Regions from separate parts of the Streptomyces sp. NPDC030809 genome, predicted to be linked through region 2. Evidence: riboswitches for the same ligand, from Rfam matches in the RefSeq annotation. Region 2 holds a riboswitch; the other holds the start of a gene.
What was found. Region 2 has a riboswitch for glycine ahead of gcvT (glycine cleavage system aminomethyltransferase GcvT). Riboswitches for the same ligand answer to the same signal wherever they lie in the genome.
Positions count from the first base shown of each region.

Region 1: it holds a riboswitch for glycine, as region 2 does, so the genes downstream of both, gcvP (aminomethyl-transferring glycine dehydrogenase) here and gcvT (glycine cleavage system aminomethyltransferase GcvT) in region 2, are expected to answer to the same signal.

Region 1 covers NZ_JBVIDV010000001.1:608,635-623,770, reverse strand. Annotated here, with positions in the region: gene ACZ407_RS02685 (sugar phosphate nucleotidyltransferase) at 1-2,202, shown strand, start outside; gene ACZ407_RS02680 (DUF881 domain-containing protein) at 2,280-3,173, shown strand; gene ACZ407_RS02675 (small basic family protein) at 3,170-3,502, shown strand; gene ACZ407_RS02670 (DUF881 domain-containing protein) at 3,508-4,407, shown strand; gene ACZ407_RS02665 (FHA domain-containing protein) at 4,490-5,431, shown strand; gene ftsR (transcriptional regulator FtsR) at 5,474-6,220, shown strand; gene ACZ407_RS02655 (bifunctional nuclease family protein) at 6,295-6,768, shown strand; gene ACZ407_RS02650 (MerR family transcriptional regulator) at 6,976-7,635, shown strand; gene ACZ407_RS02645 (DNA polymerase IV) at 7,689-9,152, shown strand; gene ACZ407_RS02640 (PRC-barrel domain-containing protein) at 9,053-9,445, opposite strand; glycine riboswitch at 9,559-9,668, shown strand; gene gcvP (aminomethyl-transferring glycine dehydrogenase) at 9,865-12,750, shown strand; gene ACZ407_RS02630 (DUF5999 family protein) at 12,868-13,074, opposite strand; gene ACZ407_RS02625 (hypothetical protein) at 13,327-13,923, opposite strand; gene ACZ407_RS02620 (glutamate-cysteine ligase family protein) at 14,424-15,136, shown strand, end outside.
Region 2 covers NZ_JBVIDV010000020.1:81,786-96,921, forward strand. Annotated here, with positions in the region: gene ACZ407_RS25110 (AMIN-like domain-containing (lipo)protein) at 1-233, opposite strand, end outside; gene ACZ407_RS25115 (L-serine ammonia-lyase) at 749-2,131, opposite strand; gene glyA (serine hydroxymethyltransferase) at 2,462-3,718, opposite strand; gene gcvH (glycine cleavage system protein GcvH) at 3,738-4,112, opposite strand; gene gcvT (glycine cleavage system aminomethyltransferase GcvT) at 4,192-5,307, opposite strand; glycine riboswitch at 5,352-5,475, opposite strand; glycine riboswitch at 5,476-5,587, opposite strand; gene ACZ407_RS25135 (AAA family ATPase) at 5,735-6,451, shown strand; gene ACZ407_RS25140 (enhanced serine sensitivity protein SseB) at 6,488-7,297, shown strand; gene ACZ407_RS25145 (enhanced serine sensitivity protein SseB C-terminal domain-containing protein) at 7,393-8,133, shown strand; gene ACZ407_RS25150 (ArsR/SmtB family transcription factor) at 8,176-9,156, opposite strand; gene ACZ407_RS25155 (ABC transporter permease) at 9,790-10,785, shown strand; gene ACZ407_RS25160 (ABC transporter substrate-binding protein) at 10,851-12,629, shown strand; gene ACZ407_RS25165 (ABC transporter permease) at 12,755-13,753, shown strand; gene ACZ407_RS25170 (ABC transporter ATP-binding protein) at 13,750-14,847, shown strand; gene ACZ407_RS25175 (ABC transporter ATP-binding protein) at 14,844-15,136, shown strand, end outside.

The sequences.
Region 1 (15,136 bases), on a different contig from region 2:
GACGCGTTCCTCGTCATCTCCGGCGACGCGCTCACCGACTTCGACCTCACCGACCTCATCGCCTTCCACAAGGCGAAGGGCGCCCTCGTCACGGTCTGCCTCACCCGGGTTCCCAACCCCCTCGAATTCGGCATCACCATCGTCGACGAAGAGGGCAAGGTCGAGCGCTTCCTGGAGAAGCCGACCTGGGGCCAGGTGTTCTCGGACACCGTGAACACCGGCATCTACGTCATGGAGCCCGAGGTCTTCGACTACGTGGACCCCGACGTCCCCGTGGACTGGTCCGGAGACGTGTTCCCGCAGCTCATGAAGGAGGGGCGGCCCATCTACGGGTACGTCGCCGAGGGCTACTGGGAGGACGTGGGCACCCACGAGAGCTACGTCAAGGCGCAGGCCGACGTGCTCGAGGGCAAGGTCCAGGTCGAGATGGACGGCTTCGAGATCTCCCCGGGCGTCTGGATCGCCGAGGGCGCCGAGGTGCACCCCGACGCCGTGCTGCGCGGGCCGCTGTACGTGGGCGACTACGCCAAGGTCGAAGCCGGGGTGGAGATCCGCGAGCACACGGTCATCGGCTCCAACGTCGTCGTCAAGAGCGGGGCCTTCCTGCACAAGGCCGTCGTCCACGACAACGTCTACATCGGGCCGCACAGCAACCTGCGCGGCTGCGTCATCGGCAAGAACACCGACATCATGCGGGCCGCCCGGATCGAGGACGGCGCCGTGATCGGGGACGAGTGCCTGGTCGGTGAGGAATCGATCGTGCAGGGCAACGTGCGCGTCTATCCGTTCAAGACCATCGAGGCCGGCGCTTTCGTCAACACCTCGGTGATCTGGGAGTCGCGCGGTCAGGCGCACCTGTTCGGCGCGCGCGGGGTCTCCGGCATCATCAACGTGGAGATCACCCCGGAACTCGCGGTCCGGCTGGCCGGAGCGTACGCCACCACCCTGAAGAAGGGTGCCACCGTCACCACGGCGCGTGACCACTCCCGCGGGGCCCGTGCACTCAAACGGGCGGTGATCTCCGCGCTCCAGGCCAGCGCCATCGACGTCCGCGACCTGGAGAACGTACCGCTGCCGGTGGCGCGGCAGCAGACGGCGCGGGGCAGCGCCGGCGGGATCATGCTCCGCACCTCGCCCGGCGTACCCGACTCCGTGGACATCATGTTCTTCGACGCGCGCGGGGCCGACCTCTCGCAGGCCGACCAGCGCAAGCTCGACCGGGTCTACGCCCGGCAGGAGTACCGGCGGGCCTTCCCGGGCGAGATCGGCGACCTGCAGTTCCCGTCCAGCGTCTTCGACTCGTACACCGGCTCGCTGCTGCGGCGGGTGAACACCACCGGCATCGCGGACTCCGGGCTGAAGGTGGTGGTGGACGCCTCCAACGGCAGCGCCGGACTGGTCCTGCCCAGCCTGCTCGGGCGGCTCGGGGTGGACGCGCTCACCATCAACCCCGGACTCGACGAGTCCCGGCCGACCGAGACGGCGGAGTCCCGGCGGGCCGGGCTGGTCCGCCTCGGGGAGATCGTCGCCTCGGCGCGAGCCGCGTTCGGAGTGCGCTTCGACCCCGTCGGCGAGCGCATCAGCCTCGTCGACGAGCGCGGCCGGATCATCGAGGACGACCGTGCGCTCCTGGTCCTGCTGGACCTCGTGGCGGCCGAGCGGCGCAGCGGCAAGGTCGCACTGCCCGTGACCACGACCCGGATCGCCGAGCAGGTGGCCGCGTACCACGGCACCCAGGTGGAGTGGACGACCACCTCGCCCGACGACCTGACCCGCGTCGGCCGGGCCGACAGCACCATCTTCGGCGGTGACGGCCGGGGCGGGTTCATCGTCCCCGAGTTCAGCAGCGTCTTCGACGGGGCGGCGGCCTTCGTACGGCTCATCGGCCTGGTCGCGCGGACCCAGCTCACCCTGAGCCAGATCGACGCCCGGATACCGCGAGCCCATGTGCTCAAGCGCGATCTCGCGACCCCGTGGGCCGTCAAGGGCCTGGTGATGCGGCGGGTGGTCGAGGCGGCCGGAGCACGCCACGTGGACACCACGGACGGGGTGCGGGTGGTGGAGGCCGACGGCCGCTGGGCACTGGTGCTGCCCGACCCGGCCGAAGCCGTCACCCACCTGTGGGCCGAAGGGCCCGACGGAGCCTCTGCGCAGGCGCTGCTCGACGAGTGGTCCACGGTCGTGGACGGCGCCGGACGGTGAGCCGGCCCCGGGGCCCCGCCGGAGGAATCCGGCGGGGCCCCGGGCGCATTCGTTGTCAGCCCATCCGACATGCGACGATGTGCCGCATGTCGCAGCCGTCACCCCATCGGCCTCCGGCCCCTCCGCCGGCGCGCCCGGACGCCTCCATGTCGCTGCTGACGCATGTGATGGACCACAGTCTCGACGAGGGATACGCCGAGGCCTCGGCCCGCCGCGCGGCAGAGGGGGCCACCGGTCTGCCCCGCACGCTCAAGGCCAAGCTCGCCCTGGCCGGGGGGCTGGTGCTCGCCGCGATGGTCGTGACGCTGGGCGCCGCGCAGGCGCGGATAACAGCTCCCGTGCTGGCCAAGGAGCGCCAGGAGCTGATCAACCGGGTGGAGCGGGCCGGATCCGCGGCCGACACCCTGGAGAAGGACATCGAGCGGCTGCGCACCGACGTGGCCGACCGCCAGCGCGAGGCCCTCAAGCAGGTCGGCGGGGACCAGGGCGAGCTGGTCGCCCTGCTGTCCGGGGCCACCGAGGTGCGGGGCCCCGGGATCCGGCTCGTCGTCGACGACGCCAAGGAGGCCGAGGCAGGAAGCGGCGGACCGCGCGAGAACTCCGGCTTCTCCGACACCGGCCGGGTCCGCGACCGGGACATGCAGCGCATCGTCAACGGCCTGTGGCAGTCGGGGGCGGAGGCCGTCGCGATCAACGGCCAGCGCCTGACCTCGCTGTCGGCGATCAGGGCCGCCGGTGACGCCATACTGGTCGACAACAAGCCGTTGGTACCGCCGTACGAGGTGCTGGCGGTGGGGGCGAAGAACCGGCTCGGGACCGAGTTCCAGGACAGCGCGGACGGCCAGTACCTGCACGTGCTGCAGGAGAACTACGGGATCCGCTACAGCATCTCCGCCGAGGACGACCTGCGGCTGCCCGCCGCGTCGAGCCTCATCGTCCGCACAGCAGAACCGAAGAAGGGTGCATCGTGATCGCGGTACTGGGCCTGGTGGTCGGAGTGGTGGTCGGACTACTGGTGCGGCCCGAGGTGCCGGCCGTGGTCGAGCCCTACCTGCCGATCGCCGTCGTGGCGGCTCTCGACGCGGTCTTCGGAGGCCTGCGCGCGATGCTCGACGGGATCTTCGTGGACAAGGTCTTCGTGGTGTCGTTCCTGTCGAACGTCGTCGTGGCCGCGCTCATCGTCTTCCTCGGCGACAAGCTCGGCGTCGGGGCCCAGTTGTCCACCGGTGTGGTGGTCGTGCTCGGCATCCGCATCTTCTCCAACGCCGCGGCCATCCGCCGGCACGTGTTCCGGGCGTGAGGCCGATGAGCGAAGAGAACGCCCCGAACACGCCGAACACCTCGGACACCCCGGGACCGGAAGGTCCCGCGGAGGCTTCGGGCCCCGGCCGCCCGGAGCCCGGCCCGCGGCGCCCGGCCCCGCCGCCGCCCGCCGCGGAGCAGCCCGCGCAGGCGCCCCCGGCCGAGGCCGCGGAGCCGCCCGCCATGACCGGCCGGCAGCGGCTGGCTGCGGGCCTGTGGCCGCCGCGGGTGACGCGCGCCCAACTGATCGTGGCCCTGCTGCTGTTCGTCCTGGGCCTGGGCCTGGCCATCCAGGTGCGCTCCAACAGCGACAGCAGCGCCCTGCGGGGTGCCCGCCAGGAGGACCTGGTGCGGATCCTCGACGAGCTCGACGGCCGCACCAAGCGGCTGGAGGACGAGAAGCAGCGCCTGGAGGACCAGCGCACGGAGCTGGAGACCAGCTCCGACCAGGCCGAGGAGGCCCGCAAGCAGACCGTCGAGAAGGAGCGCCAACTCGGCATCCTGGCGGGTACGGTGGCGGCCGAGGGCCCGGGGATCACCCTCCGGGTCTCCGACCCCAAGCACCTCGTCGAGTCCGACATGCTCCTCGACGCGATCCAGGAACTGCGGGCCGCGGGCGCCGAGGCCATCCAGGTCAACGGGGTCCGCGTGGTCGCCGGCACGTACTTCTCCGACGAGGACGGGGGCGTGGGCGTGGACGGTAAGAAGATCACACAGCCGTACGAGTTCAAGGTGATCGGCCGGCCCCAGGACCTCGAACCGGCCTTGAACATCCCGGGCGGTGTCATCCAGACCCTGGAGAAGGAGCAGGCCACCGCGGAGGTCGTACGCTCGACGAAGATCGTCGTCGACGCCTTGCGGGCGGCGAAGCAGCCTGACTACGCTCGGTCGTCATCGTCATGACACGGAGCACTGGCGGGAGGCCCTCACGCGCGCGGCTGCTTGCGGGGGGTCGGCGCACCGAACGAGCGGTGCGTGGTGGAAACTGTCTGGTGGTTACGGACGTTGTGAGAATGTCCGGGTCGGCAGGTGTGTGCATTCAGGGTTCGTCCTGCCCCACGGGCGGGTCTGTTTCGGTCAAGGGGAATCGCCCGTGAAGTTGTTTGAGAAGTTGTTCGGCAAGAAGGCCCGCGAGGACAGCGCGGCCAAGCACCGTGCCTCGCGGCACGCAGAGGAAGAAGCGCAGGGCGGCCGCCCGCTGTTCCGCGACGAGGTGGCGGGGGCGGGTGACAATTCGGGCGTCCAGGGCGCGTCGTCTGTTGACCCTGCCGCATCCGGCCGCATAGGTTTCGGTGAACCATCAACCTCAGGTGCGGGTGGAGGGTTCGCCCCCGACCCGTATGCGACCAATGCCTCCGCGGGGCAGCCGCGGCGCGAGGAGCCGTCCATGTCGGCCGTGCAGGTGTGCAGCAGGTGCGGGCACCACAATGGTGCCGACAGCCGCTTCTGCTCCCACTGCGGGGCGCCGCTGCGGCCGGGTCTGACGCCGGAGCGCGCCTCGGAGACCACCTCGACCATCTCGATCTCCGGGCTGGAGGCCTACGAGGCCGAGGTGACCGGGCAGCACGCCGCGCCGTCGCTCTCTCCCGAGGCTCAGGCCGCCGTGGAGGCCCTGCCGCCGGGTTCGGCCCTCCTGGTCGTGCGCCGCGGTCCGAACTCGGGCAGCCGCTTCCTCCTGGACGGCGAGCTGACGACGGCGGGCCGGCACCCGCAGAGCGACATCTTCCTGGACGACGTCACCGTCTCGCGGCGGCACGTCGAGTTCCGCAGGAGCCAGGACGGCGGGTTCACCGTCTCCGACGTCGGCAGCCTCAACGGCACCTACGTGAACCGCGAGCCGATCGACTCGGTCGCGCTCAACAACGGTGACGAGGTGCAGATCGGCAAGTACCGGCTGGTCTTCTACGCGAGCCAGCGAGGCATCTGACCCTCCCCCGGACCGGGTCCGGGGCACCCCCTGGGAAGGTCCATGCTGCTGACACCGACGGGCGGTGCCGGAAACGGCGCCGCCGGCTCGGCCGGGCGGCTGATGAGCATCGGGACGGTGCTCAACCAGCTGCGTGGCGAGTTTCCCGAAGTCACCATCTCCAAGATCCGGTTCCTGGAGGCGGAGGGGCTCGTCGAGCCCCAGCGCACGCCTTCCGGCTACCGCAAGTTCAGCGCGCAGGACGTCGAGCGGCTCGCCCGCATCCTGCGCCTCCAGCGCGATCACTACCTCCCGCTGAAGGTCATCCGCGAGCACCTCGACGCGCTCGCCCGGGGGGAGCAGGCCCGGATCCCCGCTCCCTCCCCGCAGGGGGACTCCCTGCCGGCCGTGGCCGCTCCCGAGGAGGCCGAGCGGCCCACCGTGGCGAAGGTCGGCCGGACCGAGCTGCTCGCGGCCGCCGAGGTGGACGAAGAGCAACTGGCCGAGTGGGAGTCGTACGGGCTGATCGCCGAGACCCCGGGCGGCGGCTACGACGCGGAGGCCGTCACCGTGGCCCGGCTGGTGGCCGATCTGGGCCGCTACGGGCTGGAGCCGCGGCACCTGCGGGCCATGAAGGCCGCCGCCGACCGCGAGGCCGGTCTGGTGGAGCAGGTCGTGGCCCCGCTGCGCCGCCACCGCAACCCGCAGACCAGGGCGCACGCCGAGGCCACTCTCAGGGAGCTCGCGGGGCTCTCCGTACGCCTCCACGAGGCCCTGGTGCGGACCGCCCTCGGGGTGCGGATCCGCTGACGGCGGAGGACCCGGGAGGACCCGCGGGGGACCCCGACTACCCAAACCGGCCGGGCAGGTCCTAGGGTTGCTGTGTGAACGAGCTCGACGTTGTGGGTGTCCGGGTGGAAATGCCCTCCAACCAACCGATCGTGCTCCTGCGCGAAGTGGGAGGCGATCGGTACCTCCCCATCTGGATCGGTCCTGGTGAGGCGACCGCGATCGCCTTCGCCCAGCAGGGGATGGCCCCTGCCAGGCCGCTGACCCATGACCTCTTCAAGGACGTGCTGGAGGCGGTGGGCGAGGAGCTCACCGAGGTGCGCATCACGGACCTGCGGGAGGGCGTCTTCTACGCGGAGCTCGTCTTCGCCAGCGGCGTGGAGGTCAGTGCGCGGCCCTCCGACGCCATAGCGCTGGCCCTGCGCACCGGTACGCCGATCTACGGCAGCGACGGAGTCCTCGACGACGCCGGCATCGCGATCCCCGACGAGCAGGAGGACGAGGTGGAGAAGTTCCGCGAGTTCCTCGACCAGATTTCGCCCGAGGACTTCGGCACCAGCAACCAGTGACCCGGCTGCGGGGGCCGGCGAGTCCCGGCCGCGCCCGCGCCGTTCCTCAAGGAATGCTCAAGTCATTCGAGTAGCCTTTCCCCGCGGAGGGGTACGGGAAACCACTCTCAGGGTGATTATCACTCGGCGTGCCGAGTGTGGCGATCGTTGACGCACCCCTGGTGACTGCCTACCGTCGAGATGGCAGGTCAAGGACGGAGGGTCGGCGTGAGAATCAGCGGCGACGGTACGACCGGGGGCATCCCCGCACGCAGTCCGGGGGAGAGCGGTCCGTATCCGCTGCACGGCACGACGGTCGGCGCTGCGCGCCGCCAGCCGGAGACCGTGCCGACCCCTTCGGGTGCTCCGCACGTGGTCAACGCCGATCCGGCAGCCGAGGGCATCGGGTACCGGGGGCCGACCGCCTGCGCCGCCGCCGGCATCACCTACCGGCAGCTGGACTACTGGGCGCGCACCGGGCTCGTCGAGCCGAGCGTCCGCCCGGCGTACGGCTCGGGCACCCAGCGCCTCTACAGCTTCCACGACGTGGTCGTCCTGAAGATCGTCAAGCGCTTCCTGGACACCGGCGTGGCCCTCCAGAACATCCGCACCGCGGTCCAGCACCTGCGCGACCGCGGGTTCGCCGATCTGGAGCGCATGACCCTGATGAGCGACGGTGCCACGGTGTACGAGTGCACCTCGCCCGACGAGGTCGTGGGCCTGCTCCAGGGCGGCCAGGGGGTCTTCGGCATCGCGGTCGGGGTGGTCCGGCGCGACGTGGAGAACGCCCTCTCGCAGCTGCACGGGGAGCGGATCGACACCGGCGAGACCCTGATCGGGCACAACCCAGCGGACGAGCTCGCCAGGCGGCGCAACCGCGCCGGTTGAGCGCCGGCCGTCCCACCGGGGCATTGTCAGTGGCGTAGGGCAGCATCGGAGACGTGAGAGCCGCGCCGACGATCCTCCATCTGGACATGGACGCCTTCTTCGCCGCCGTCGAACAGGCGGCGAAGCCCAGCCTGCGCGGAAAGCCCGTGATCGTCGGAGGGCTGGGGCCGCGCGGGGTGGTCGCCACCGCCTCCTACGAGGCCCGGCGCTTCGGTGTGCACTCGGCCATGCCCATGGCCCAGGCCCGTCGGCTCTGCCCGAACGGCGCGTACCTGGTCCCCCGCTTCCAGGTGTACCGCTCGGTGAGCGAGCAGGTCATGGAGCTGCTGGGGGCGCTGTCCCCGCTCGTGGAGCCGCTCAGCCTCGACGAGGCCTTCGTGGACCTGGAGGCGGGCGGGGTCGCGGACGACGAGGAGTCCGCCCGGGCCGTGGCCGTCGGGCTGCGGGCCGACATCCGGGCCGTCACGGGACTGAGCGGCTCGGTCGGGCTGGCCGGCTCCAAGATGCTGGCCAAGATCGCTTCGGAGGAGGCCAAGCCCGACGGCCTGGTCCTCATCGCGCCGGGCACCGAGCGGGAACTCCTGGCCCCGATGACGGTGCGGACCCTGCCGGGGGTCGGGCCGGCGACCGGGGAGCACCTGAGGCGGGCCGGGATCACCACGGTGGGGGAGCTGGCCGAGGCCGGCGAGGACGAGCTCGTACGGATGCTGGGGCGCTCGCACGGGGTGGCGCTGTACCGGATGGCCCTGGGGCTGGACGACCGGGCCGTGGTGGCCGAGCGGGACGCGAAGTCGGTCTCCGTCGAGGACACCTTCGACGTGGACCTGCACGACCGGGTCCGCATCCGCGTCGAGGTCCAGCGGCTGGCCGACCGCTGCGTGCAGCGGCTGCGGGCCTCCGGGCACTCCGGCCGCACCATCGTGCTCAAGGTCAGGCGGTACGACTTCTCCACCCTGACCCGGTCCGAGACCCTGCGCGGGCCCACCGACGACCCCGGCGTGGTCCGCGAGGCCGCGGCCCGGCTGCTGGACGCGGTGGACACCACCGGCGGGGTCCGGCTGCTGGGCGTCGGGGTCTCCGGGCTCGCCGACTACACGCAGGAGGACCTGTTCGCCCAGGCCGCGGCCGGGGAGGCGGAGGCCCGGGCGGCGCAGGAGGGCGAGGAGGGGCCGCCCGCCGCCCCGGAGGGCGCGGGCGAGCCGGCCGCCGCCGCGGACGGCCCGCCGCCGGAGCGGCGCTGGGCCGCCGGGAGTGACGTCCGCCACGCCGTGCACGGGGCGGGATGGGTCCAGGGCAGCGGGGTGGGGCGGGTGACCGTGCGCTTCGAGGAGCCGGGCGACCGGGCGCCGGGGCGGGTGCGCACCTTCCCGGTGGACGATCCCGACCTGGCGCCCTCGGACCCGCTGCCGCTGGTGGCTCAGCCCTCGTCGGTGCTCAGCCGGCCGAAGTCGCGGTCCGGGGCCGGCGGCGGGGCGGGCGCGGCGAAGTCGCCGGGCAGCGCCACGTCCAGCCCGTAGTGGTGGTACAGCTGCAGCTCCTGCTCGGGGGACAGGTGGCGCCCGACCCCGAAGTCGGGTGCATCCTTGATGAGGGAGCGTTCGTAGGGGATGCGCAGGGCGTCCCCGACCAGCTCGCTCGGCTCCAGCGGGACGAAGGCGTCCCGGCCGAACAGTCCGGTGCGGACGGCCGCCCACTCCGGGGTGCCGGTCGCGTCGTCGAGGTACACCTCGTCGACCGTGCCGATCTTGGTGCCGTTGCGGTCGAACGCCTTGCGGCCGATCAGGCTGCGCGGATCGATATCGGTCTGCACGGTCCCTCCATTTGGTCGCAACTCCTCCGTAATGACTACGAAAGTGCATATTTGAAGAAGGGGCCACTCGAGGGAGTCCCGGCAACCTCGCTGGTAGTCTGGTTTCCGGCTGCTGACCCTGTGCGGGAGAGTCCTCCGAGAACGCTCGTACCGAGCCTCTCGGTGGCGCCGAAGGAGCAAATCCTCCCCGGAATCTCTCAGGCAGACGTACCGCACGGACGAGGCCACTCTGGAAAGCAGGGCGGGCGTCGGACCGGTGTGCCGGAACCCCTCCTCACCGACGGTGAAAGCCGGGACTCCACGGGCAACCCCCGGGAGACCCGGTGAAGCTCTCAGGTTGAGATGACAGAGGGGGAGGCCGTCCGGGTGCCCGCGCCGTGGCACCCCTCGTAGGTCGCGAGACCAGGAGGCCTCCGCAGATGACCGCCCACCGCATTCCGCTCAGCCAGCTCGAGAGCGGCATCCCCTTCGAACAGCGCCACATCGGCCCCGACGCCGAAGCGCAGGCGAAGATGCTGGCCCAGGTCGGCTACGGCTCGCTGGACGAGCTCACCGCCGCCGCGGTGCCGGACGTGATCAAGAGCGCCGAGGCCCTGGGCCTTCCGGCCGCCCGCACCGAGGCCGAGGTCCTGGCCGAGCTGCGCACCCTCGCGTCGCAGAACAAGGTCATGAGCTCCATGATCGGCCTCGGCTACTACGGGACCTTCACCCCGCCGGTGATCCTGCGCAACGTCATGGAGAACCCGGCCTGGTACACCGCGTACACCCCGTACCAGCCGGAGATCTCGCAGGGCCGCCTTGAGGCGCTCCTCAACTTCCAGACCGTCGTCGCCGAGCTCACCGGCCTGCCCACCTCCGGCGCCTCCCTGCTGGACGAGGGCACCGCGGCCGCCGAGGCCATGACGCTGGCCCGCCGGGTCGGCAAGGTCAAGGGCGGGGTCTTCCTCGTCGACGCCGACGCGCTGCCCCAGACCATCGCGGTCATCGAGACCCGCGCCGAGCCCACCGGGGTCGAGGTCGTCGTCGCCGACCTCTCCGAGGGCATCCCGGCCGAGGTCGCCGAGCGCGGTGTCTTCGGCGTGCTGATCCAGTACCCGGGCGCCTCCGGTGCGGTCCGCGACATCAAGCCGCTCATCGACGCCGCCCACGAGCTCGGTGCGATCGTCACGGTCGCCGCCGACCTGCTGGCCCTGACCCTGATCACCTCGCCGGGCGAGCTGGGCGCGGACATCGCGGTCGGCACCACCCAGCGCTTCGGCGTCCCCATGGGCTTCGGCGGCCCGCACGCCGGCTACATGGCCGTCCAGGACAAGCACGCCCGCTCCCTGCCGGGCCGCCTCGTGGGCGTCTCGGTGGACGCGGACGGCAACAAGGCCTACCGCCTGGCCCTCCAGACCCGCGAGCAGCACATCCGCCGCGAGAAGGCCACCAGCAACATCTGTACCGCGCAGGTGCTCCTCGCGGTCATGGCGGGCATGTACGCCGTCTACCACGGCCCCGAGGGCCTGCGGACCATCGCCCGCCGCACCCACCGCTACGCGGGCATCCTGGCCGCCGGTCTGCAGGCCGGCGGGGTCGAGCTGGTGCACGGCGCCTTCTTCGACACCCTCACCGCGCGCGTTCCGGGCCGGGCCGCCGAGATCGTGGCCGCGGCCGCCGAGCGCGGGGTCAACCTGCACCTCGCCGACGCCGACACCGTCTCCGCCGCGGTGGACGAGACCACCCTGCGCGCCGACATCGAGGCCGTCTGGGCCGCCTTCGGCGTCACCGCGGACATCGAGGCGCTGGACGAGACCGTCGCCGACGCGCTGCCGGCCGGCCTGCTGCGCTCGGACGAGTACCTGACCCACCCGGTCTTCCACCAGCACCGCTCCGAGACCGCGATGCTGCGCTACCTGCGCAAGCTCTCGGACCGGGACTACGCGCTGGACCGCGGCATGATCCCGCTGGGCTCCTGCACCATGAAGCTCAACGCGACCACCGAGATGGAGCCGGTCACCTGGCCCGAGTTCGGCCAGCTGCACCCCTTCGCCCCCGTGGAGCAGGCGCAGGGCTACCTCACGCTCATCCGCGAGCTGGAGGAACGTCTCTGCGAGGTCACCGGCTACGACAAGGTCTCCATCCAGCCGAACGCCGGCTCGCAGGGTGAGCTGGCCGGCCTGCTGGCCGTCCGCGCCTACCACCGCGCCAACGGCGACACCCAGCGCACCATCTGCCTCATCCCCTCCTCCGCGCACGGCACCAACGCCGCCAGCGCCGTGATGGCGGGCATGAAGGTCGTCGTCGTCAAGACCGCCGACGACGGCGAGGTGGACGCGGACGACCTGCGCGCCAAGATCGAGCAGTACCGCGACGAGCTCGCCGTGCTGATGATCACGTACCCGTCCACCCACGGTGTGTTCGAGGAGCACGTCGCCGACATCTGCGCCCAGGTGCACGAGGCCGGCGGCCAGGTCTACGTGGACGGCGCGAACCTCAACGCCCTCGTCGGCCTCGCCAAGCCGGGCCACTTCGGCGGCGACGTCTCGCACCTGAACCTGCACAAGACCTTCTGCATCCCGCACGGCGGCGGCGGCCCGGGCGTCGGCCCGGTCGCGGTCCGCGCCCACCTGGCGCCGTACCTGCCGAACCACCCGCTCCAGCCCACCGCGGGCCCGGAGACCGGGGTCGGCCCGATCTCGGCCGCCCCGTGGGGCTCGGCCGGCATCCTGCCGATCTCCTGGTCGTACGTGCGCCTGATGGGCGGCGAGGGCCTCAAGCGCGCCACGCAGGTGGCCGTGCTGGGCGCGAACTACATCGCCAAGCGCCTGGAGCCGCACTACCCGGTCCTCTACACCGGTCCGGGCGGCCTGGTCGCGCACGAGTGCATCATCGACCTGCGCCCGCTGTCGAAGTCCACGGGCGTCAGCGTGGACGACATCGCCAAGCGCCTGATCGACTACGGCTTCCACGCGCCGACGATGTCCTTCCCGGTGGCCGGCACCCTGATGATCGAGCCCACCGAGTCCGAGGACCTGGTGGAGCTGGACCGGTTCTGCGACGCGATGATCGCGATCCGCGCCGAGATCGAGCGGGTCGCCTCCGGCGAGTGGCCGGCGGACGACAACCCGCTGCACAACGCCCCGCACACCGCGGCGGCCCTGGGCGGCGAGTGGACGCACCCGTACACCCGTGACGAGGCCGTGTTCCCGGCCGGCGTGTCCACCGCGGACAAGTACTGGCCGCCGGTGCGCCGCATCGACGGTGCCTTCGGCGACCGCAACCTGGTCTGCTCCTGCCCTCCGCTGGACGAGTACGACAACTGATCCGCGGGCCGGCAGGCCCGCGGACACGGCCGAGGGCCGGTACGGGACGATCCCCGTACCGGCCCTCGGCCGTTGTGCGCAGTGCCCCGTCCTCAGGTGCCCGGCGGCCGCCCCGCGTCAGGCGGCGCGCATCACCTGCGAGGCCGCCAGCGGGCGGTGCGGGGCGATGATCTGGCCGTCCGGCAGCAGCTCGCCGGTGTCCTCGAAGAGGAGGACGCCGTTGCACAGCAGGCTCCAGCCCTGCTCCGGGTGGTTGGCCACCGGCCGGGCGGCTTCCCGGTCGGCGGAGTCGGCTGACGGGCAAGCTGGCTGGTGCTGGCACATGGATGCGTTCTTTCGCTGCGGTGTGGTGAGTGTGCTGCGGCTCGATGCGGTGTTCATGGCCGCCCCCCGTATCGTCATTCGGTCGGTCCGGGAACAGTGTTCCCCCACGGCGGTCGTTCCGCAGGGATTTCCCGGTAGCTGTCCTCACCGATTGATGACGCATCACTCGTGCGGGCGGTTCAGTTCAACTCCCCTGCCTTTTCGGGTGGTTCGCGGCTGGCCCGGGCGGGCTAGTCCGAATGGCGTACCTGCTCAGGCGGGGGTGGCCAGGGCGGGAGGCATCAGCCGGTGGGTGAGCACCGGCAGTAGTTCCGAGACCGGGTGCGGCCGGTACGCGGCGATGCCGGGCGGTGCCGGGGCCAGGGGGACCAGCAGGTCGGCGGGGGCCGGCAGGCCCGCAGCCGGGTCGGCTCCCGCGGACCGGTGCAGCCAGAGCGTCAGCATGTACAGCTCCGGCACGGACAGCAGGCGCGGCTGGAACGGCGTACCCAGCGACTCCGCCTGGCGCAGGGCGCGTTCGGTCGCGGCCACGTACGGTCCCTCGAAGAAATGGGAGAAGACCCAGCCGTCCGCCGTGAGCCGGGTGTCGGCCGCGGCCACGAACCGGTCGCCGCTGCGGATGAGGAACCGCCAGCCCGACAGCCGGGTGCGGGGCGGCCGGCCGCCGGCGGCCCGCGACAGGTTCAGCCGCTCCAGGACGTGGACGGGGAGCGGGAGTTCGGCGGTCACCGGCCCCTGCAGCGAGCGCAGGGAGGGGGTGTGCGCCTCATGGACGGCCAGGGGTGAACCGAGTGCCGCGAGAACGCTGCGCAGGGCGGGCGCGGGGGCCGGGGGGACATGCAGCGGCATGGTGGGTCGCCTCTCACTTGGGAGACCTGGGGAAACGGGGGACTGCAGAGAGTGCGGACGGCGCTGTCGCATTCTGGGGCCGGAGGGGGGCTGAGGGGCAATGGCCGCGCGCCGACTCCGTGCCTCGATTGCGAGTTTATACGACACGTGTTCACGCAGTGTTTCGGCTAGCTGTCCCGGCTATTGCCGGCAAGGCCCATACCGGACCCGCTGCGGTGGATTTCATGTCGAAGGGGCGCGGGATTGCCGCGCTGACCTCGGAGGTTACCTGAAGGGTGCTCGGCTGGAAAGCTCTGGTATTCACGGCGTGGCACGGTCTGCGGGAATGTGCGGACCGGGGATTGCAGGGGGAATATGCCGAAGCGCCCCTTCGGCCAAACCGGCGCGCGCTCCCGGCGGGAACCGCACTGCGGGCGTTATCGATCATCCGTGCGGGGCATCATCGACCGTAACGCGACGGCCGGGAACCAGGGGCCGCCCAGTCGAGGAGGGACGCTTCGATGGGGGAGAAGGTCGTGGCAGGCGATTTCGACCTGTCCGATCGGCAACGGTATCGGAGGAAGCTCCACGAGTGCCTGGAGGGACTGGGGCGCCTGTTGGCGGAGAAGAGGTTCGATCGCCCGAAGAATCTGATGGGGCTGGAGATCGAGCTGAATCTCGCGGGTTCCGACGGACTGCCGAGAATGATGAATGCGCAAGTGCTGGACCGGATTGCCAGTCCCGATTTCCAAACGGAACTCGGGATGTTCAATCTGGAGGTCAACATTGTCCCGCACCGGATCGGCGGCCGGGTATTCGACCAGCTGACCGAGGAGCTGGAGGCCGGTCTCGGCTACGCGCACCGGCAGGCCGCCCAGATCGACGCCGGGGTGGTGATGATCGGCATTCTGCCGACCCTCGCGCACGCCGATCTGGTCTCGGCCAACCTGTCCGAGGTGGACCGGTACGCCCTCCTCAACGACCAGATCGTGGCCGCCCGCGGCGAGGACTTCACCCTCGACATCGACGGGGTGGAGCGGCTGACCTGCACGACCACCTCGATCGTGCCCGAAGCGGCCTGCACCTCGGTGCAGTTGCACCTCCAGGTCACCCCGGGCCGGTTCCCCGCCGTGTGGAACGCGGCGCAGGCGGTGACGGCCGTACAGATCGCGGTGGGGGCCAACTCGCCCTTCCTCTTCGGCCGCGAGCTGTGGCGGGAGTCCCGGCCGCCGCT
Region 2 (15,136 bases):
GGCGGGATGTACCCCTTGATGTCGACGACGACCCGGTCGAAGGTGCAGTGCGCCGCGTAGCGGGCGTTGACCACCTGCGGGGTCTGGGTCGTCGGGACGGGCTTGTGCGCACTCGGTGCCGCGGCCGGTGCGGCGGCGGCGGAAACCGGGGCCGCGAGCGCGGCGCCGGCGGTCAGCAGCACTCCCGTGGCCACGGCCACGAGACGCTGACGGCGGATGGAACGGTGAGTCATTTCGACCCCCGGATCTCCTGAGGCGGGGACAGTGCTGTCACCAGAGGAGACATCCCCCGCCCCCGGACGGTTGCACCGTTCGGGTGATGGATCCCGGAGCGCGGGCCTGCGGGCCCCGAGGCGCCCGGCCCGGCGGCCGTCGCGGGCGATCACGGCGACCGGGGCGTCCCGGTCGCCGCGGTCCGCGGTCAGGGTGTACCCCGCCCGGGTCTCCCTGCTGTTCACCCCGTACTGGTGGGCCCGCCGGTGGCCGGTGTACAGCGCCGGGTTCCAGGGCCAGTCCGCGTGGTCGTCCTGTCCTCGTCCCACAGCGCGTACCAGAGCACGTCCGGCAGGGCGGCGGTCGCCGCGCTCCGGGCCGCGGTGCCCGGCACGGCCGGAGCGGCCCCGACCCCTGCGCCGGGGGCGGCCCCGCCCGCCGGATGGCGGCGTTGGCGGTCAGCGCCCCGCCCCTGCGCGGCCGTGGCCTGGCGGGGGCGGGGCGTTTCAGGCGGCCGGCCCGGGGTGCGGCGGGATCAGCACTCGATGACGTTGACGGCCAGGCCGCCGCGCGCCGTCTCCTTGTACTTGACCTTCATGTCGTCGCCGGTCTGCTTCATGGTCTTGATGACCTTGTCGAGGGAGACCTTGTGGCTGCCGTCCCCGCGCATCGCCATGCGGGCCGCGGTGACGGCCTTGACCGCCGCCATGCCGTTGCGCTCGATGCACGGGATCTGCACCAGGCCGCCGACCGGGTCGCAGGTCAGGCCCAGGTTGTGCTCCATGCCGATCTCGGCGGCGTTCTCCACCTGCTCCGGGGTGCCCCCCAGCACCTCGGCGAGGGCGCCGGCCGCCATCGAGCAGGCCGAGCCGACCTCGCCCTGGCAGCCGACCTCGGCGCCGGAGATCGAGGCGTTCTCCTTGAACAGCATGCCGATCGCGCCGGCGGCCAGGAGGAAGCGGACCACGCCGTCCTCGTCGGCGCCGGGCACGAAGTTCACGTAGTAGTGCAGGACCGCCGGCAGGACCCCCGCCGCGCCGTTGGTGGGCGCGGTCACGACCCGGCCGCCGGCCGCGTTCTCCTCGTTCACGGCCATCGCGTAGATGGTCGTCCACTCGCTGCGGTGCAGCATCGGGTCGCCCTCGGTGCGCAGCTGGCGGGCGGTGGAGGCGGCGCGGCGCCTGACGCGCAGGCCGCCGGGGAGGATGCCCTCGCGGGAGATGCCGCGCTGCACGCAGGCCTGCATGACCCGCCAGATCTCCAGCAGGCCCTCGCGGATCTCCTCCTCGGTGCGCCAGGCCTTCTCGTTCTCCAGCATCAGCGCGGAGATCGACAGGCCGGTCTCCTTGGTGAGGCGCAGCATCTCGTCGCCGGTGCGGAAGGGGTACTTCAGCACGGTGTCGTCGAGCTTGATCCGGTCCTCGCCGACCGCGTCCTCGTCCACGACGAAGCCGCCGCCGACCGAGTAGTACGTCTTCTCCAGCAGCGGGGCGCCGGTCTCGTCGTACGCGAAGAGGGTCATGCCGTTCGCGTGGTACGGCAGGGAGCGGCGGCGGTGCAGGATCAGCTGGCTGGGCTCGTCGAAGGCGATCTCGTGGACGTCCCCTATCTCCGCCCCGAGCAGGCGCAGCCGGCCGCTCTGCCGGATCCGCTCGACCTCCTCGTCCGCCTTCTCCACGTCGACCGTCCGGGGCGAGTGGCCTTCGAGGCCGAGCAGGACGGCCTTGGGGGTGCCGTGTCCGTGGCCGGTGGCGCCGAGGGAGCCGAACAGCTCGGCCCGCACGGACGCGGTCTGGGCGAGGACGCCGTCCTTCTTCAGGCGGTTGACGAACATGCGGGCCGCCCGCATGGGGCCCACGGTGTGGGACGAGGAGGGGCCGATACCGATGGAGAAGAGATCGAAGACGGAGATGGCCACGGTGGCGACTTCCTTGTCAGCTCGTGGGTGGGGAGGGGGCAGGAGGGCGGAGCGGGAGGGGCGGGGGTGAAGGGTGTTTCGGTGGAGTTTGTCCGGCAGACGAGCGTATCGCGCCGAGGTGAACGGTTCGTCTGCCCGGCCGGGCGGAGGGGGCCCGCTCCGGCGTGAGTCGGCTCACCCTCCAGCAGGGCTGCGGCCGCGGCCGGGGACGGACACGAGGGGGTGCCGCAGGGGGACGCGGTGTCACCGGTCCGCGGGCATGAGAAGGGCCCGGCCTGTGGAAAGGGAAGGCCGGGCCCGCTCACGTGCCGCACGGAGCGGCGGGTCCGCTTACAGCGAGGGGTACAGCGGGTGCTTCGCGGCCAGGGCCGAGACGCGCGCCTTCAGGGCCTCGCCGTCGTACGAGGGCTTCAGGGCCTCGGCGATGATGTCGGCGACCTCGGTGAAGTCCTCGGCGCCGAAACCGCGGGTGGCCAGGGCCGGGGTGCCGATCCGCAGACCCGAGGTGACCATCGGCGGCCGCGGGTCGTTCGGGATGGCGTTCCGGTTGACCGTGATGCCGATCTCGTGGAGGCGGTCCTCGGCCTGCTGGCCGTCCAGCTCCGAGTTGCGCAGGTCCACCAGGACCAGGTGCACGTCGGTGCCGCCGGAGAGGACGTCCACGCCCACGGCCTTGACGTCGTCCTGGACCAGGCGCTCGGCGATGATCTTCGCGCCGGCCAGGGTGCGCTCCTGGCGCTCCTTGAACTCGGGGGAGCCCGCGACCTTGAAGGACACGGCCTTGGCCGCGATCACGTGCTCCAGCGGGCCGCCCTGCTGACCCGGGAAGACCGCGGAGTTGATCTTCTTGGCCAGCTCCTGCGTGGACAGGATCACGCCGCCGCGCGGACCGCCGAGGGTCTTGTGCGTGGTGGTGGTGACCACGTGGGCGTGCGGCACCGGGTTCGGGTGCAGGCCCGCGGCCACCAGGCCGGCGAAGTGCGCCATGTCGACCATCAGGTACGCGCCGACCTCGTCCGCGATGCGGCGGAAGGCGGCGAAGTCCAGCTGGCGCGGGTACGCGGACCAGCCGGCGACGATCAGCTGCGGCTTGGACTCCTTGGCGAGGCGCTCGACCTCGGCCATGTCGACCTGGCCGTCCTCGCCCACGTGGTACGGGACCACGTTGTAGAGCTTGCCGGAGAAGTTGATCTTCATGCCGTGGGTCAGGTGACCGCCGTGGGCCAGGTTCAGGCCCATGATCGTGTCGCCCGGCTTCAGCAGCGCGAACATCGCGGCGGCGTTGGCCTGCGCACCCGAGTGGGGCTGCACGTTGGCGGCCTCGGCCCCGAAGAGCGCCTTGATGCGGTCGATCGCGATCTGCTCGACCACGTCGACGTGCTCGCAGCCGCCGTAGTAGCGGCGGCCCGGGTAGCCCTCGGCGTACTTGTTGGTCAGGACCGAGCCCTGGGCCTCCATGACGGCGACCGGAGCGAAGTTCTCCGACGCGATCATTTCGAGGGTGGACTGCTGGCGGAGCAGCTCGGCGTCGACGGCGGCCGCGACGTCCGGGTCCAGCTCGTGGAGCGGAGTGTTCAGAACGGACATGGGTTCTCCCTGGTCTCGGTCAGCCCGCGAGCTCGGTGTACTCGTCGGCGGTGAGCAGGTCGCCCGGCTCGTCCGTGACGCGCACCTTGAACAGCCAGCCGCCCTCGAAGGGGGCCGAGTTCACGAGGGAGGGGTCGCTGACGACGTCCTCGTTGATCTCGACGACCTCGCCCGAGACGGGGGAGTACAGGTCGCTGACGGACTTGGTCGACTCCAGCTCGCCACACTCCTCGCCCGCGGTCACGGTCGAGCCGACCTCGGGGAGCTGGGCGTAGACGACGTCACCGAGGGCGTTGGCGGCGAACTCGGTGATGCCGATGGTGGCGACACCGTCCTCGGCGGCCGAGAGCCACTCGTGCTCCTTGCTGTAACGCAGCTGCTGGGGGTTGCTCATGACCTGATTCTCCTGGATGCGGGGACGTGCGGTGAACAGTGGTCTTGCTGGTCGGGGCGGGCGCGCGCGGGCGCCGCGGTCACTTCTGCCGCTTGTAGAACGGCAGGGCGACGACCTCGTACGCCTCATGCGTACCGCGGATGTCGACGCCGACGCCGGAGGTGCCCGGCTCGGCGTGGGCCGCGTCGACGTACGCCATGGCGATCGGCTTGCCCAGCGTCGGGGACGGGGCGCCGGAGGTGACCTCGCCGATGACCTCGCCGGCGGCGACCACGGAGAAGCCGGCGCGCGGCACGCGGCGGCCCTCGGCGATCAGGCCGACCAGCTTGCGCGGCGGGTTGGTCGCGGCGCGCTCGGCGGCGGCCTCCAGGGCCGTGCGGCCGACGAAGTCGCCCTCCTTCTCGAACTTCACGACCCGGCCCAGACCCGCGTCGAACGGGGTGAGGGAGGTGGTCAGCTCGTGCCCGTACAGCGGCATGCCCGCCTCCAGGCGCAGCGTGTCGCGGCAGGACAGGCCCGCCGGGACCAGGCCCGCGGCGGCGCCCGCCTTGGTGAGGGCCTCCCACAGCTCGACCGCGTGCTCGGGCTTGATGAACAGCTCGAAGCCGTCCTCGCCGGTGTAGCCGGTACGGGCGATCAGCGCCGGCACGCCCGCGACGGTGCCCGGCAGGCCCGCGTAGTACTTGAGGTTGTCCAGGTCGGCGTCGGTCAGGGACTTCACGATGCCGGGGGACTCCGGACCCTGCACCGCGATCAGCGCGTACGCGTCGCGGTCGTCGCGGACCTCGGCGTCGAAGCCGGCGGCGCGCTCGGTCAGCGCGTCCAGCACGACCTGGGCGTTGGAGGCGTTGGCGACGACCATGTACTCCGTCTCGCCGAGGCGGTAGACGATCAGGTCGTCGAGGATCCCGCCGTCCTCCTGGCAGATCATCGTGTAGCGGGCCCGGCCCACGCCGACCGTGGAGATGTTGCCGACCAGCGCGTAGTCCAGGACCTTGACGGCCTCGGGGCCGGTGACGGTGATCTCGCCCATGTGGGAGAGGTCGAAGAGGCCGGCCTTGGTGCGGACGGCGTTGTGCTCGTCCCGCTCGCTCGCGTAGCGCAGCGGCATGTCCCAGCCGGCGAAGTCGGTCATCGTCGCGCCGAGGGCGCGGTGCACGGCGTCAAGGGCGGTCAGACGCGGGGTGTTCGTCATAAGGCTGGCTCTCCAAGGCAGGTCCGCGACGGGGCGAAGGACTTTCCTCCCCATCTGTCATCGGAACCTGAGAGGTTCATCACGACCGTACGTGTATACGGAAGCGACTTGCACCTTGGGTGGAGCCGGCGGTTCACGAGGACCGGGCGGCCCGCTTTTCAGATGTGCCTCGCCCGCGCGGTACGGGGCCTGAGAGATTCAAGGGAGGGACTTGCTCCTTCGGCGTCCGCGGCCGGCCGTGTCAGTCACGGCCTCCGGGGAACTCTCCCGCGCAGATTCAAGCGGCCTTTATGCAGTTGGTCGTACAGCTTGGCGCGCACATCATTGCACGGGCCCCAACCGGGCCGGAACCGTGGGCGGCGCATTACCGTCTCTTTACACTCAACGGGCATGGGTCGGACGACCCGAGCCGGGGGAGGCGAAGACTGTGCGGAGATTCGGAGTTCTCGCGGGTACGAGCAGTACGGGCGCCGCGGCCGGGGTGCCGGCCCAGCCGGGCGCCCCGCAGCGGGAGGCCCTGGGCGCGCCGCGGGCCGCGGCCCCGGCCCGGCCGGTGCGCGACCTGCGCGGCCGCGGCGGCCGCGCACCCGGCCGGCTGCGCTTCGGCGCCGGGGACGTGGTCGTCGTCTCCGGCCTGCCCGGCAGCGGCAAGAGCACCCTCATCAAGCGGGCCGTGCGGGTCCGCGGGATCGACTCCCAGGACGTCCGCGAGCGCTGGGAGCGCCGGATGCCCGCCCGGCTGCCGTACGGGGCCTACCGGCCGCTGGTGCGGCTGGCGCACTACGCCGGGCTCTGGCGGGCCCTGCGCTCCGGCGAGAGCCTCGTCGTGCACGACTGCGGCACCCAGGCCTGGGTCCGGGCCCTGCTGGCCCGGGGGGCCCGCCGCCGCGGCCGCTCCCTGCACCTGCTGCTCCTCGACGCCACCCCCGAGGAGGCCCTGTCCGGGCAGGCGGCCCGCGGCCGCGGGGTCTCCGGCTACGCCTTCCACCGCCACCGCACCACCGTCGCCCGCCTCCTCGCCGCCGCCGAACAGGGCCGCCTGCCCGCGGGCTGCGCCTCCGCCGTCCTCCTGGACCGCCCCGCGGCCGCGGCCCTGACCGGCCTCGACTTCGGCTCCGCCGCGCGGGTTGACGGCACGCCCTAGAGTCGTGCGCAGCGGAACGGAAAGGGCGCGGTGAACATGCAGGACGGGACGTACGGCGGGGCGCACGCCGGGGGCCACGACGGCACGTACGGCGGCGGGGGCGCGGACCACGGCGCCGGGGACGGCTGGCCGGCGAACGAGCTGGAGGAGACCCTCGCGGCCTCCCTCGGCAACCCGGCCGCGGGCGGCCGGCTCCTGGAGGTGCTCGGGCGCAGCCAGGTGTGGATCCCGCTGCCCGGCGGCGGCGGCCCCGACAGCCCCGCCCTGGACCTGCCCACCATGGAGATAGCCGGCGCCGCCTACGTGCCCGTGTACAGCTCGCAGCAGCAGTTCACGCGCTGCGCGGGCGAGCACATGCCCTTCGCCGTCGCTCCGGCCGTCGAGTTCGCGCGCGGGCTGCCCCCGCAGCTCGGCCTCGCGGTCAACCCCGAGGGCGCCGTCGGCCTGCCGCTGCCCCCGCCCGCCGTGGCCGAGCTGTGCCGGGCCGGGCGCACCCCGCTCGACGGCCCGGCCACCGGCGGCCGGGTGCGGCTCTACGAGCCGGACTGGCAGGAGGACCCGGTGGACTTCCTGACCGCCGCCGCCGAGGAGTTCCGTGCCACCGGGGTCGTGGCCGCGGCCCACCGCTGCCTCGCGAGCATCGAGGGCGGGGACCCGGTGCTCTTCGTCGGCGTGCGCTTCACCGGTTGGGAGTCCGCCGACACGAACGCCCCGATGGAGGCCCTGTCCCGGGCCCTGGGCCGGGTGCAGCCCCCCTGGCCGGTCAACCTGCTGCTGCTCGACGCGGCCCAGGATCCGGTCGGCGACTGGATGACGGAACACGTCCGCCCCTTCTACCTGCCGTAGCCGCCTTTAAGCTGGTTACATTTCCTGGCCGTGGCTGTGTTGCGGACAGCAGGCATGCGGCACGTCGGGCGGACGAGGACGAAGAGGGGTACCGGGTGAGTGCGTCAGGCACGGCCGCGGCAGGGCAGGTCGAGCACATGCTGCGCCAGGTGACGCCCGGGCGCTACGACAGCTACGAGGCACTGCTGCACGCCCTCGCCGAGGGCCGGCTCTGGATGCTCCTGTGGCACGGGCAGCCCGGGTCGCCCGAGGCCCAGTACGGCTCCATGGAGGTGGACGGCCTCGGCTACGTGCCGTGCGTGACCTCCCCGCAGGAGCTGGCCGCCAGCGGCTGGGGACGCGCCTGCGAGGTGGTCGGCGGCCGGGACGTGGCCCGCGCCCTGTACCCGGACCGCTGGGGCATCTGGCTGAACCCGCACGCCCAGGGCGGCGGGGTCGGCATCCCGTGGGCGGACCTGCGGCGCATCGCCACCGGCCTGGAGCGGATGCCCGCCGGACCGCTGCGGCTGTCCGAGCCGGCCATCGAGCTCCCGCAGTTCTACGCCCTGCTCACCCAGCACGCGCACCGCACCCCGGCCGTACGCGCCCTGCGGCGGGCCTGGGTGCAGCCCGCGGTGGGCACCCCGTACCTGGCGATCGGACTGGACCTCTACGACGGCTCCGGCGCGGCCGTGGAGTCGGCCCGCGAGATGATGCGCCAGGCCGTGGGGGCCGTGCCCGAGGGGCTGCCGGTCTCCACCGTGGCCCTCGCCGACGAGCACGACCCGGTGGCGATGTGGCTGCGGGCCCAGGCCCGGCCGTTCTACGACCGCGAGGCGCACGCGCCGGCGTACTGATCCCGCGGCCCCGCCCGGCCCGCCCCGGCCCGGCCGGTCCTCTCAGTCCTCCGCCGCCGACAGCAGCCGGCTGGCCAGGGCCGTGCGCCGGTGCAGCATCCAGCGGCCGGAGCGCTGCGAGGTGACCAGGCGGGTCCGGCGCAGCACGCCCAGGTGCTGGCTGACCGCGGCTGCGCTCATGTTCAGGTACGCGGCCAGCTGCGTGGTGGACACCGGCAGGTCGAGATGGGCCAGCAGGGCCGCCCGGCTGCGCCCGAGCAGGTCGCCCAGCGGCTCGGTGTCCGCCTGCGCGGTGCCCTCCCACAGGGTGCCGATGCCGCGCGGGGCGTAGCCCAGCGCGGGCTGGTACGGCTCGTTGTGGAGCACCGACAGGTGCGGCCAGGCGAACACGCACGGCACCAGCACCAGACCGCTGCCGCTGGCATCGCGGAAGGCCCGGTGCCCCGGCTTGTCGATCAGCAGCCGGTCCCCGGTGAACGAGGCCTGCGGGTGCAGGTCGGCGAAGACCCGGTCCAGCCCGCCGGCGGTCAGCCGCGCGGACCGGTGGGCGAGGTCGGCCTCGTGCACGGCCCGGATCCGCGGCCACACCGGCGCCAGCGCGGCCTCCCAGTACGCCTCCAGGGACTCCGCCAGCCGGACCAGGCCCCGCTCCGGGTCCTCGTACAGGGGGCGCAGCTCAGGGGGCAGTTCGGGGCGGCCGTCGCGCAGTTCGTCGAGCGAGCTGCGCACCTGCTCGGGCGGGGTGGCGGCCACCGCGGCCAATTCGTCGGCGAGCACGCCCGTCAGGCGTTCGGGCGGGGGCGCGAGGAAGTCCGGCAGGAACCGGGGGCCGCAGGCGAGCGCGTTCAGCACCCGCAGGTCGAGCGCCTCCACCCGGGGCCGGGTCGCGGCGACCCAGGGCCGGTGCACCGCGGGCCGCCGGGTGCCGGCGAGCACCGGGATGCTGTGCACCAGCTCCTCCAACGGGGAGCGGGCGAAGCGGATGCGGGTGAGATCGCTGGGTGCCAGCCGTATCTCGATCACCGGCCGGAGCATAGGCCGCCCGGCCGGGCCCGGCAACGGCGGTGGATTAAGCCGTGGCGAAATCGTGGCCGCGCACCGGCCGCCGGGCGCATCGTTCCCCTCGGGACGGGGCTCGCACGACCGTACGGGGACGCCGGCAGGCGCACCCCCGGCGGGCAGCCGCATTCCACCTCTGGAGCACCGCACGCACACCGGGAGGAACCACCGATGCAGGAGATCCGAGCGGCTCCGCGGGCCCGTCCGGGCGGGGTCCGGATACTGGGCAGTCCGTCTCGAAAGGGACGAGTGCCGAAATGTCCGTGCCCCCCAATTGGCCTCGTCAAAAGGCGGGTTGGGGCCAATGTCCGATCCGCGGCGAACGGCCGCTCTTGCACCGCTGAGCTGCTCGCCGCGTTCGGATAACGGAAGACATCAGGCCACATCACGGTTGCGCATCCATTCCCCGGCAGGTCTGGCGGGTGATCCTGAGCCCGTTGAAGACTCCCCCCACCGAAGGCCGGTCAATCCCGTAACCACCAGCTCTTCCGGTGCACTTCAGAAGCAATTCGCACCATAGCGACACCGATGTGAACCAAGCCGCTACAGCGGCGGGCATGGGCCGGCCATCGTCGGCCGAGAGGGGTCCCCACCACGATGACGGCATCACTGCACGACACGAACACGGACGAGCCCGTAGCCGTTGCCGCCGCCGACCAGCCGCAGAAGGCGATCGAGGGGCGCTCCCCGTGGAAGATCGCCTGGTCCCGCCTCAAGCGTGACAAGATCGCGCTGGCCGGCGGTGTCATCGTGCTCCTTCTGATCCTCGTCGCGATCTTCGCGCCGCTGATCGTCAAGGCCTTCGGCCATCCGCCGGAGGAGCTGCACGAGGACCTGCTGGACCCGCTGCTGGGCCTGCCCATGGGCGACTACGGAGGCATCAGCGGGGACTTCCTGCTGGGCATCGAACCGGTCAACGGCCGCGACGTCTTCAGCCGGATCGTCTACGGCGCCCGGATCTCGCTGCTGGTCGCCTTCCTGTCCGCCTTCGTGGCGGTCGGCCTGGGCACCGTCTTCGGGATCATCGCCGGCTACTTCGGCGGCTGGGTCGACGCGGCGATCAGCCGGGTCATGGACCTCCTGCTGGCCTTCCCGCAGCTCCTCTTCATCATCGCCCTGATCTCGGTCATCCCGAGCCGCCTGTGGGGCTTCGAGGGCTCGGGCCTGCGGATCGCGGTACTGGTGCTCGTCATCGGCTTCTTCGGCTGGCCGTACATCGGGCGCATCGTCCGCGGCCAGACCCTGTCGCTGCGCGAACGCGAGTACGTCGAGGCCGCCCGCAGCCTCGGCGCGGGCCGGGGATACATCCTCTTCCGCGAACTGCTCCCCAACCTGGTGGCGCCGATCACCGTCTACACGACGCTGATGATCCCCACCAACGTGCTGACCGAGGCCGCGCTCAGCTTCCTCGGTGTCGGTGTCAAGCCGCCGACTCCGTCCTGGGGGGAGACCCTCTCGACGGCCGTGCGCACGTACCAGGACGATCCGCTCTTCATGATCTTCCCTGGCGTGGCGATCTTCATCACCGTGCTCGCGTTCAACCTCTTCGGCGACGGCGTCCGTGACGCCCTCGACCCCAAGGGCTCGCGCTAGCACACCGCAGGAAAACCGGAACATCGGCTCCAGAGGCCGGAACTACAACGGAGGTTGCGAGCATCGTGACTACCCACCGCACGTCGAAGCGCAGGCTTGCCGCTGGCACGGCCGTCGTGCTCGCGGCCATGCTGACCGCCACCGCCTGTGGCGGCGACAAGAAGGACGACGGCAACGGCAGCGGCGCCAAGGGCACGTTCAACGCCGGCATCAACAAGGTCGCCAACCCGTCCGACAAGAAGGGCGGCGAGCTCAAGTTCGTCGGTACCCAGGACGCCGACTCGTGGGACCCGCAGCGCGGTTACTACGGCTTCATGTGGGACTTCTCCCGCTACTACACGCGTCAGCTGGTCTCCTTCAAGCCGGCCCCCGGCCAGGGCAGCACCGAGCTGGTTCCGGACCTCGCCGCCGCCCAGCCGGAGATCTCCGCGGACGGCAAGACGTACAAGTTCACGCTGAAGGACAACGTCACGTGGGAGGACGGCTCGCCCGTCACCGCCCAGGACGTCAAGTACGGCATCGAGCGCACCTGGGCCCAGGACGTCATCTCCGGCGGCCCGGTCTACCTCATGCAGGTGCTCGACCCGAAGACCGAGTACAAGGGCCCGTACAAGGACACGGCGCCCGACAAGCTCGGCCTCAAGGCCATCGAGACCCCGGACGCGAAGACCATCATCTTCAAGCTGCCGAAGCCCAACGGCGACTTCCTGCAGATGCTGGCCATGCCGGCGGCCTCCCCGGTCAAGAAGGAGAAGGACACCGCGGCCAAGTACGGCCTCAAGCCCTTCTCCAACGGCCCGTACAAGATCGACTCGTACGAGCCCAACAAGAGCATGAAGCTCTCGCGCAACGCGAACTACAAGCCCGAGTCGGACACCATCCGCAAGGCGCTCCCGGACACCATCTCGGTCACGTTCATGGCGAACGCGGACGACATGGACAAGCGCCTGATGAACGGCGAGTTCGACCTCGACATCAACGCGACCGGCATCGGCCAGGCCGCCCGTGCCACCGCCCTGCGCGAGCACAAGGGCAACCTGGACAACGGCCAGACCGGCTTCATCCGCTACGCGGTCTTCCCGCAGACGGTCAAGCCGTTCGACAACATCGAGTGCCGCAAGGCCGTCATCTACGCGGCCGACCACAAGTCCCTGCAGACCGCCCGCGGCGGCCCGCAGGCCGGCGGTGACATCGCCCCGAACATGCTGCCGCTCGGCATCAAGGGCTCGGACGCGACGTACGACCCGTACGGGCTCCTGACCAACGACGGCAAGCCGAACGTCGAGAAGGCCAAGGCCGCCCTGAAGGCCTGCGGCCAGGAGAAGGGCTTCAAGACCACCATCGCGGTCCGCAACAACAAGCCCGCCGAGATCGCCACCGCCGTCTCGCTCCAGAACGCCCTGAAGCAGGTCGGCATCGAGGCCGAGGTCGACCAGTTCGACGGCGCCCAGACCTCCGGCATCATCGGTTCGCCCAAGGTCGTCAAGGACAAGGGCTACGGCATCATCATCATGGGCTGGGGCGCCGACTTCCCGACCGGTCAGGGCTTCTCGCAGCCGCTGGTCGACGGCCGCTTCATCCTGCAGAGCGGCAACAACAACTTCTCCGAGCTCAACGACCCGGCGATCAACAAGCTCTTCGACGAGGCCATCGCGGAGACCGACCCGGACAAGGCCGGCGAGATCTACAAGAAGATGAACCAGAAGGTCTCCGAGGCCGCGGTCTACCTGCCCTTCGTCTACGACAAGACGATCACGTGGCGCTCCGACCGCCTGACCAACGCCTACACCACCGACGCCTACAACGGCCGGTACGACTACGCCTCGCTCGGCGTCGTCAAGTAACCACCAGTCAGTTCCAGTTCCAGTGCCACACCCGCTAGGCACGAAGGGCAGGTGATGGCCGCGGCGACGGCTTGGGGGTGCGCTCCAGAAGGGCGCACCCCCGGGCCGCAGCCAGGCCGAGCGCAGTGCTTGCATATCTCATCCGGCGTATCTTCGCCGTCGTCGTCATGCTGTTGGTCATCGTCCTGGTGACCTTCGGAATCTTCTTCCTCTTCCCCAAGATGATCGGGGCGGACCCGGCGCTCTACTTCGTCGGAAAGCAGTCCGACCCGGCCGCCATCGAGGGCATCCGGCAGAAGATGGGTCTCAACGACCCGATCCTGGTCCAGTTCGGAAAGTTCGTCGTCGGGCTGGTGGCGGGCCGTACGTACGCCAACGGCACCGATGTCACGCACTGCGCCGCTCCCTGCTTCGGATACTCCTTCAAGACCGAGCAGGAGGTGTTCCCGCTGCTGATGGACTGGCTGCCGGTCACCCTCTCGCTCGCCGCCGGCGCCGTGATCCTCTGGGTCTTCGGCGGTGTCGCCACCGGCGTCCTCTCCGCCCTCAAGCGGGGCACCGCGGTGGACCGCTCGGCCATGGGCGTCGCCCTCGCCGGCGTCTCCCTCCCCATCTACTTCACGGGCATGCTCGCCATCGCCCTCTTCTCGGACTACCTGGGCTGGTTCTCCCGCCCGGACACCGACTTCGCGACGGACCCGGGCCGCTGGTTCAACGGCATGGTCCTGCCGTGGATCTCGCTGGCCTTCCTGTACGCCGCGATGTACGCCCGCCTCACCCGCGCCACGATGCTGGAAGTCCTCAACGAGGACTACATCCGCACCGCCCGCGCCAAGGGCCTCACGGAGCCGGTCGTCATCTCCAAGCACGCCATGCGCTCCACGATGACCCCGATCCTGACCGTCCTCGGCCTGGACCTGGGCGCCCTGCTCGGCGGCGCCGTGCTCACCGAGTACACGTTCTCGCTGCACGGCCTCGGCTACAGCGCCGTCCGGGCGATCAGCGACCACGACCTGCCGGTCATCCTCGGCATCACGCTGATCTCCGCCTTCTTCGTCGTAGCCGCGAACCTCATCGTTGACCTCATGTACGCGGTGATCGACCCCCGAGTGAGGCTGTCATGACCGACATGACCAAGACCGGGGCCGTGAACGAGCCCGTGGCCGGCGCCGCCCCCGGCAGCACCTTCCTGGACGTCCGCGACCTCAAGGTGCACTTCCCCACCGAAGACGGCCTGGTCAAGTCCGTGGACGGGCTCTCCTTCACCCTGGAGAAGGGCAAGACCCTCGGCATCGTCGGCGAGTCCGGCTCCGGCAAGTCCGTGACCTCGCTCGGCATCATGGGCCTGCACCGGGTCGGCCAGTACGGCCGGCAGCGGGCGCAGATCTCCGGCGAGATCTGGCTGAACGGCAAGGAGCTGCTGTCCGCCGACGAGGACGAGGTGCGGCGGCTGCGCGGCAAGGAGATCGCGATGATCTTCCAGGACCCGCTCAGCGCGATGCACCCGTACTTCACCATCGGCAAGCAGATCGCCGAGGCGTACCGGGTCCACCACAAGGTCGACAAGAAGGCCGCCCGCACCCGGGCCGTCGAACTCCTCGACCGCGTGGGCATCCCGGAGCCGCACAAGCGCGTGGACAACTACCCGCACGAGTTCTCCGGCGGCATGCGCCAGCGCGCGATGATCGCGATGGCCCTGGTCAACAACCCCGAGCTGCTCATCGCGGACGAGCCGACCACCGCCCTGGACGTCACCGTCCAGGCCCAGATCCTGGACCTGATCCGGGACCTGCAGAAGGAGTTCGGCTCCGCGGTCATCATGATCACGCACGACCTCGGCGTGGTCGCCGAGATGGCCGACGACCTGCTCGTCATGTACGGCGGCCGGTGCGTCGAACGCGGCAGCGCGGAGAAGGTCTTCTACGAGCCCCGGCACCCGTACACCTGGGGCCTGCTCGGCTCGATGCCCCGCATCGACCGCGACCAGACCGAACGGCTCATCCCGGTCAAGGGCTCCCCGCCGAGCCTCATCAACATCCCCAGCGGCTGCGCCTTCCACCCGCGGTGCCCGTACGCCGACGTCCCCAAGGGCAACGTCACCCGTACGGTGCGCCCGGAGCTGGTGACGGCGGACGGCGACCGGCACTGGTCCGCCTGCCACATGTCGCCGGAGGAGCGGACCCGCATCTGGACCGAAGAGATTGCGCCGAAGCTGTGACCGACACGAACAAGGCGGCCGAGGCCGCCATCCCCGAGCAGGCCGCCTCCTCCCCGGAGCCGCTGCTGAAGGTCACCGGCCTGACGAAGCACTTCCCGATCACCAAGGGCGTGCTGCGCCGGCAGGTCGGCGCGGTCAAGGCCGTGGACGGCCTGGACTTCGAGGTCTACCCGGGTGAGACCCTCGGCATCGTCGGCGAGTCCGGCTGCGGCAAGTCGACCATGGGCCGGCTGATCACGCGCCTGCTGGAGCCCACCGGCGGCAGGATCGAGTTCGAGGGGACCGACAT